2 regions of the Haliea sp. genome follow, and region 1 is predicted to be linked to the other one. Evidence: predicted binding sites of a transcription regulator. Region 1 holds the regulator's gene; the other holds the start of a gene.
The links. Region 1 encodes LexA, which represses DNA repair genes until DNA is damaged. Its sites were predicted from a motif close to ACTGTNTNTANANACAGT; they were not measured.

Region 1 (3,401 bases):
GACGTCAGCAACAATGGACGCGAGTTTGGCTGAATCCTGATAGCGCACGCCGATCGTTTCATATATCCGCCGATTGAACATGCGCGACGGATTTTCCACCGCAATCTGGGTGAATACCGCGTTTGGCACATAGAGCGGACGCTGATCGAAGGTGCGGATGCGGGTCAGGCGCCAACCGATATCCTCCACCGTCCCCTCAATTTCCCGGTCCGGTGAGCGAATCCAGTCACCGGGGGTAAAGGGGCGATCGAGGTAGATACTCATTCCACCGAAAAAGTTCGCCATCAGGTCCTTCGCGGCAAAACCGACCGCTATCCCGCCGATCCCGCCGAAGGCCAGCAGTCCCGAGATGGACACACCGACACTCTGCAGGGCCATCAGGCCGGCCAGTATCCAGAGGATTACCCGGATGAGTTTCGCCGTGGAGCGCACTGCGGCCTTGTCGGTGGAGGCCTTGTGTCCGCGCGCGGGAGACAGTAGCTCCTCTTCCGCACCGAATATCAGGCGTTGCAGGAACCAGGCCAGCATGAGAATCAGTAGCGTGTCATAGGCGCGCAGTATAAAGGCCTGCACATCCGCGGCGATCGACACCCTGCCCAGGATCAGCATCAGGGCGATGACCCAGAGCGCGACACGCAGCGGTGTTTCCAGCGCAGTGATTACCACGTCGTCCCAGCGATTACTGCTGGTTTTCGCCACGCGGTGCAGGCGGCGCAGCAGGACACCGAGCAGCAGGTGAAGGAGCATGGCGAGCAGGAGTAGCCCACCGATCGCTACCAGCGGCGCATCAAGGCCATAGGTCGCCAATAGTCGCGACAGCGTTTGCTCTGTAGCTTCCACGTTACATCAGGCTCCTGGTTTCCCGGGGTTAGACAATTTTCTTCTGTGGCCAGGCACTTGTCAGAGCCGCGCAGTATAACAGCGCCTCCGCCCCTTCGACACGTGCCGAGAGACATCCGCAAGCGACTGATCTGTCGCGGAAAATTCAGAGAGATGGAAAGCGCTATGAAAACCGGCGTTTTTAGATCGACAACACATAATGGACAGCGCAGGTCGGCATGGTATGTTGCAGGTGACACTGAGGACTCACGAAGGGAGCGCACACATGTTGAATCCCACTGTTGGCAGCTGGTACCGGGATATCGAAACGGGAGAGCTGTTCGAAGTTGTCGCCCTGGACGAGGCCGCGCGCACCGTGGAGACACAGTTCCTCGATGGCGAGGTCACAGAATACGACCTTGAGGTCTGGCGCATGCTGCAGTTGCAACGCGCGGCCGCACCGGAGGACTGGCGAACGCCCTTCGAACTCGACGACGATGACGGCCTGGATCCGGACCTGCCCTACCACCCCGAGGAATGGAACAACCCGCTGTCCACCATCGAACCCGACACCATGCTCGGTGTGGAGGATATTTAAGCCTGCTTGTCGCTGTCGCGTATTACTGTATATAATCCCAGTCACTGTACAAATACACAGATGGACGGGGTATGGACAAACTTACGCAGCGACAGCAGCAGGTGCTGGACATCATCCGCCAGCATATCGACCAGACCGGCTATCCACCCACCCGCGCCGATATCGCCAGGGAGCTGGGTTTCAAGTCGGCCAACGCTGCCGAGGAACACCTGAAGGCACTTGCGCGCAAGGGTGCGATCGAAATCATTGCCGGCGCCTCTCGTGGCATCCGGTTGCCCGAAAACCCAGGCCTTCCCATCATCGGGCGCGTTGCAGCAGGCAACCCGGTGCTCGCGCAGGAACATATCGAGGATTATTGCGCCATCCCAGCCAACTTCTTTCATCCGGCAGCAGACTACCTGCTAAGGGTCACGGGCGACAGCATGCAGGATGTCGGCATACTGGATGGAGACCTGCTGGCGGTGCACCGCAGCAGCGAAGCCCGCAATGGCGCCATTGTCGTCGCCCGCATTGAGGATGAAGTGACCGTGAAACGCTTTCAGCGCGGCAGCAGCCGGCACCTGGTAGAGTTGCACGCCGAGAACCCGGCCTATGCGCCAATCACGGTTGATTTGCGCACGCAGGCGTTCGCGATTGAGGGGTTGAGCGTCGGCATCCTCCGACGCTAGCGGTCGTCGTCAGCCGGGTCAGTGGACGGTGCGCGCCCGGCTTTCACTGTCTTCGGGGCGCTCTTTTTCGTTGATGCTGGCCGCGGCCTGCATGCCGGCCTGAATCATCACCTTCGCAACTTCCAGGCCATTGTCCATCAGGTAATCCCGCGCCTCGTCTGAGAACTGGATGCGCAGGAGAGGCTCGGAATCGTCCTCGGCGCGTTGCAGGACAATTTCACCTTCGCCGAGATCAACAATTTCCAACAGGGCTGTGGCCACAAGAGGCTCCTCTTTTTGCATCGATTGCCAGTGTAACAGGGGGCAGATGCGACCGCCAACGGGCACTCTCTAGCATTCGTCCAACAGGTCACCCATACGGGAAAACGCAGCTTCAAGCTGGTCCGCTGCGACCTGCAGTGTGTCCCAATCCAGCTGGCCAGAGGTGCTCACCGCAAGGTTGCCTACCATCCGCCTGGCCGGCTCCGCCGCGGGCTGCTGCAGCAACCGGAACAGCCACCCCTGTGTTTCAAGTTGCGCAAACTCCGTCACCTCTGCCGGTTGCGCCTTGCCCGGCGCTGCCGGCGGCAGTTCCGCAACACAGTGCGGCGGCTGCGGCGGCAATTGTGCGGGCTTCTGCAAATCGAGCAGGAACCAGCCATAGGCCGTCAGCAGGTGCTCCCGCACGGCTGGCCCGAAAGCCTGCGCCAGGGTGTTGGCTGGCACATTTTCTGCGCACCGCGCCTGCTCCCACGCCTGCAGCAGCAGCCGGCCGAGGTACAGCGCATGATTGGCCTGGCCCCGGAGACTGCTCATGTGCGCTTGCGAGCCGCCTTGCGCTTGGGCGCGGCGCTCTTCTTTCGCGGTGCGCCTTTCGCTGCGGCCGGGCTCTTGCCCTCTTCCGTCTGCCACTTGCCATTGCGGTAGACCGCTCGCCATCCCGTCGGTTTGCCGTCGCGCTCGGTCATCACATACTGCTCAGCCGCTTTCCGACTGTAGCGCACCTGGGTGCGGTTGCCGTCGTCGTCCTCGACTGGCGCCGAGAACAGGAAACTGTACTTGGGGTCGATCTCGTTCTTGTGGGGCAGCAGTTCATCCACGAAGGGCGCCCGGGTCTCCCGGTTGCGCGGGAACTGGCTGGCAGCCAGAAACAGCCCGGCCGCACCGTCGCGCAGGATGTAGTGGTCATCCACCTTCTCGCAGGCCAGCTCCGGCATGGGCACCGGGTCCATTTTCGGCGGTGCCGCTTCCCCGTTGCGCAGCAGTTTGCGCGTGTTCTTGCACGCTTCCGCCGTGCAGCCGAAGTACTTGCCGAAACGGCCGGTCTTGAGCTGCAT
Region 2 (3,401 bases), on a different contig from region 1:
TGTACACGGAGGAACTGGCCAGCGACATGGACATGTATTCGGATGCCTATTCCGAGTTTGGTCATCTGGCCATGGAGCTCTGGCGCGCCTGCCGGCTGGTCGTGGACACCGGCCTGCACAGCAAGCGCTGGACGCGGGAAGAGGCCATTGAGTATCTCGTTGAGAACACGCCGAATTCGCGTTACGACTCCACCAAGGCGATTGAGCGTTACATCGCCATGCCGGGCCAGGCCACGGCGTATATGATTGGCAAGCTGCGGATTCTGGAGCTACGGGAGAAAGCCCGTGCGGCGCTGGGTGAGCAGTTTGATATCCGCGCGTTTCATGACGAGATGCTCAGGCATGGTCCGGTATCCCTGTCCATTCTGGAGCAGAACATAGAGCGCCTGGTGGCCGATACGCTGGCGGCAAAGGCCTGACGCAGGCACCCTGTTCGCCGGCGTCGCTCAGACGCCGGCGTTCTCCAGCAGCCAGGTTATGATGACCTTGATCAGGAAGCCAAAGATTCCCATCGCCAGCCCCACGTACAGCATGATGGTGCCGAACCTGCCGGCATTACTGCGTTTCGCCAGATCCCAGACGATGAAAACCATGAATGCGATGAGCGCGCCAACGCCCAGAGTGACGCCGTAGTCGCTTAACCACTGGTCCACGCCGGGCTACTCGCTGTTTACAGCAGGCAAGCGTTCAGCGGCGCTGTTCAAGCGGCTGTGTCGACGCTGGCGTGCAAGTGCATGTTGCTGTTCAGAGAGTTGCTCACCAGGCAGTTGGCTTCCGCTTTTTCCAGCAGTTGTTTGGCCCGTTCGGCGTCGGTGCCCGCAGGCACGGTGAGCTGTGCGGTGACGGTAATGTCGGTAAAGCGTGTGACGCGGTCAACGCGGTCCAGCGTGCCTTCGGCGCTGCACTGCAGTGCCACCCAGTCCAGCTTGGACGCGCGGGCAATGGCGCGGAACGTGAAAATAAAGCAGTCGGTCACGGCTCCAACCAGCAAGGCCTCCGGAGACCAGTTGCCACCGGGCCCGCCAAACTCCTTGGGTGGTGCGGTGTCCAGCGCCGGGACGTCCTCGCCGGACAGTGTGACGCTGCCTTCAGCTGTGGCTGTAGCGGCAACCCGGTAGTGGTGAGGAAATTCCTGCATGCGCGTTCTCCGTGACAAGGCTGTACAAAGATGACTTCCCGAGGGCAGTTCATCCACAGGCCCCTATGCTAGCGGTCAGCCAGTCGGGAAACAATTGACCTGCCTCAACCGGCACTCATTGCGCTGCTGCCCGCCACGGTGGCGGGCCAGGCCGGCAGTTCCCACAGCTGTGGCTGGTGCGGCAGTTCGTCGCTGGGTGACAGGTTCACATCCACCTGCTGCTGGCCGCCGCGCTGTTTGAGGATATGCACCTTGCGGTATTCGCGCATTTGCAGGCGCAGGCCCACGGGCGAGCTTTCCGCAGCGGCCTGCTGTGAACGAAACAGTACACACAGGGTGTCGCTGTCCGCTGCGGCCAGTTGCAGTTTGCGCAGCTCGCTGTAGCGGTACTGGCTGTTGCCCAGCCAGCTGAAAACAGCGCTGCAGGTGCTGCTGCGCAAGGCCTGTTCAATGCTCCAGAGCAGGTCCTCGCGGCTGCGGGGGTGCACCAGCAGCACCTGCTGTGTGTCAATACCGCGGGCGGCCAGCAGGGGCGCATAGGGCGTCCAGGGGGGGGCGATAAACGCCTGCCAGCGCCCCTGCGCGCTGAGCCGCTCCATGGCGGGCAGGAACAGGCCCATGGCCCCCATGCCGGAGCTGTCGCTAAGCACTTCGACGGCAGTGGCTTCCGGCCACCCGCCCTGCAGCAGTGCAGCATCCAGCGCCCGGTAGCCTGTTTCCAGGCCACCGCTGTGGGCATCGCTGTTGGCTGAGTGTGGTAGCCCGCCGAAGTGACCGCTGCGTCCGCGCCAGGTATCGCGGCGGAGAATAACCTGTTCCAGTGCTTCGTTCATGATGGCTTGCCTCCGAAGATTCTCCTACTGTATGCATGTACAGTAGTTGCCCTCCGAAGGGAATGCAAGTGAATCTGCTGGCTGGTGACAGAGGGGTAGCCTGAACCTGCCTGTCTGGGCGACAGGTCGACACGTTGTACTACTGTCTTCGCCAGACGGATGGCGACAGGCCAAACCAGCGGCGGAAGGCGCGGCCGAAATTGGCCTGTTCCCGGTAGCCCAGAATGTCTGCCACATCGGCCACGCTGTAGCGCGCATCGCGCAGCAGTTCTGCGGCGCAGTTCTGGCGCAGCTGTTCCAGAATGTCGCGATAGCTCGCCCCGTCCTGTTGCAGGTGGCGGATCAGGGTGCGTGGCGTGAGGTGCAGGTGGTCTGCCAGCTGCGCCAGTGTCGGCGGCGGGGCAGGCTGCAGGCGACTGGCCTCGAAGTGGCTGCGCAGCAGCATCTGTACCCGCTGTGACGCACCCATCTGGCTGGACCTGCCCGCCAGGGTATCCTGGCAGCGCGCGAGGTTACTGCGGTATACCGCTTCGTCGTACAGGGGCGAGGGCAGGGGCAACCACGTGGCGGGTACCGACAACGAGGCGACTGGCGCAGCAAACTGCACCCGGGCCGCATAACAGGCCGCCAGCGCCTGTGGATCCCGTGGCGCTGCACCGCTGAACGCCAGTATCACGTTGTCCCCCACCGGGTGACCGAGGATGGCGCTGAGCAATGATTCCAGCACTTTGAACACAATGGCCTCGATCCAGTGGGCAAACAGCGGGTCACCGGTTTCATCCTGCATCGTGAGTAAAAAGCGGTCTGCCTGTGTTGCGGTGGTCACTGTCACCGTGGTGATGCGCACCGCGGTGTAGCGCGCCATGACATCCAGCGCCGCGCCCAGCGTCGGCGCGCTCAACGCAGCGAAGCCCAGTGGCCCGTGTGCCGCCATGCTGAACTGTTCGCCGAGCTCGGCAGGCCAGGCAGGTTGCGCCTGCTGGTGGGCGAAGTTGCGAAACAGGCGCGCCAGCAGGCGCCAGTCGATGTAGTCCTCACGTGCCAGCTGCGCTGCATTCAGGCCAGTGCCCTCCAGCAGCAGCGGCAGCGGGCAGCGGTCCGAGTGCAGCAGCAGGCGAGCGTAGGTGGCAGATACGTCCAGCGTGCGGGTCACAGGGCACCAGATGTCATTAAATGACTAATGATATGTCATTTAATGAAAGTCTGCCCGGGCCGCTCCCGTACTACACTGCGTGCAAATAACAGTAAGGATAGAGCAATGAGCGTCACCTACCGGCTGCAACACCCCGAGCAGGGGTTGATTGAATACACCGACCACAAGCGCTACCTGTGGATGTCGTCCCTCTTAATGCCGCTGTTCCCCCTGTTGGGCGTCGGCCTGTATTTTTACTGGGGCTCCGAATGGCTGCTGCTGGTGCCGCTGCTGTTCT

Region 2: the regulator LexA is predicted to act here: its motif matches at 1,998-2,015, upstream of imuA (translesion DNA synthesis-associated protein ImuA).

Annotation. Positions count from the first base shown of each region.
Region 1 covers NZ_JAWKZJ010000002.1:251,640-255,040, forward strand. The annotation lists gene R3E49_RS04720 (mechanosensitive ion channel family protein) at 1-840, opposite strand, end outside; gene R3E49_RS04725 (DUF6763 family protein) at 1,106-1,417, shown strand; gene lexA (transcriptional repressor LexA) at 1,489-2,085, shown strand; gene R3E49_RS04735 (hypothetical protein) at 2,104-2,346, opposite strand; gene R3E49_RS04740 (hypothetical protein) at 2,416-2,880, opposite strand; gene topA (type I DNA topoisomerase) at 2,877-3,401, opposite strand, start outside.
Region 2 covers NZ_JAWKZJ010000007.1:197,402-200,802, forward strand. The annotation lists gene R3E49_RS14005 (DUF885 family protein) at 1-419, shown strand, start outside; gene R3E49_RS14010 (DUF2788 domain-containing protein) at 447-653, opposite strand; gene R3E49_RS14015 (OsmC family protein) at 701-1,138, opposite strand; gene imuA (translesion DNA synthesis-associated protein ImuA) at 1,243-1,971, opposite strand; gene R3E49_RS14025 (AraC family transcriptional regulator ligand-binding domain-containing protein) at 2,111-3,124, opposite strand; gene R3E49_RS14030 (alkane 1-monooxygenase) at 3,230-3,401, shown strand, end outside.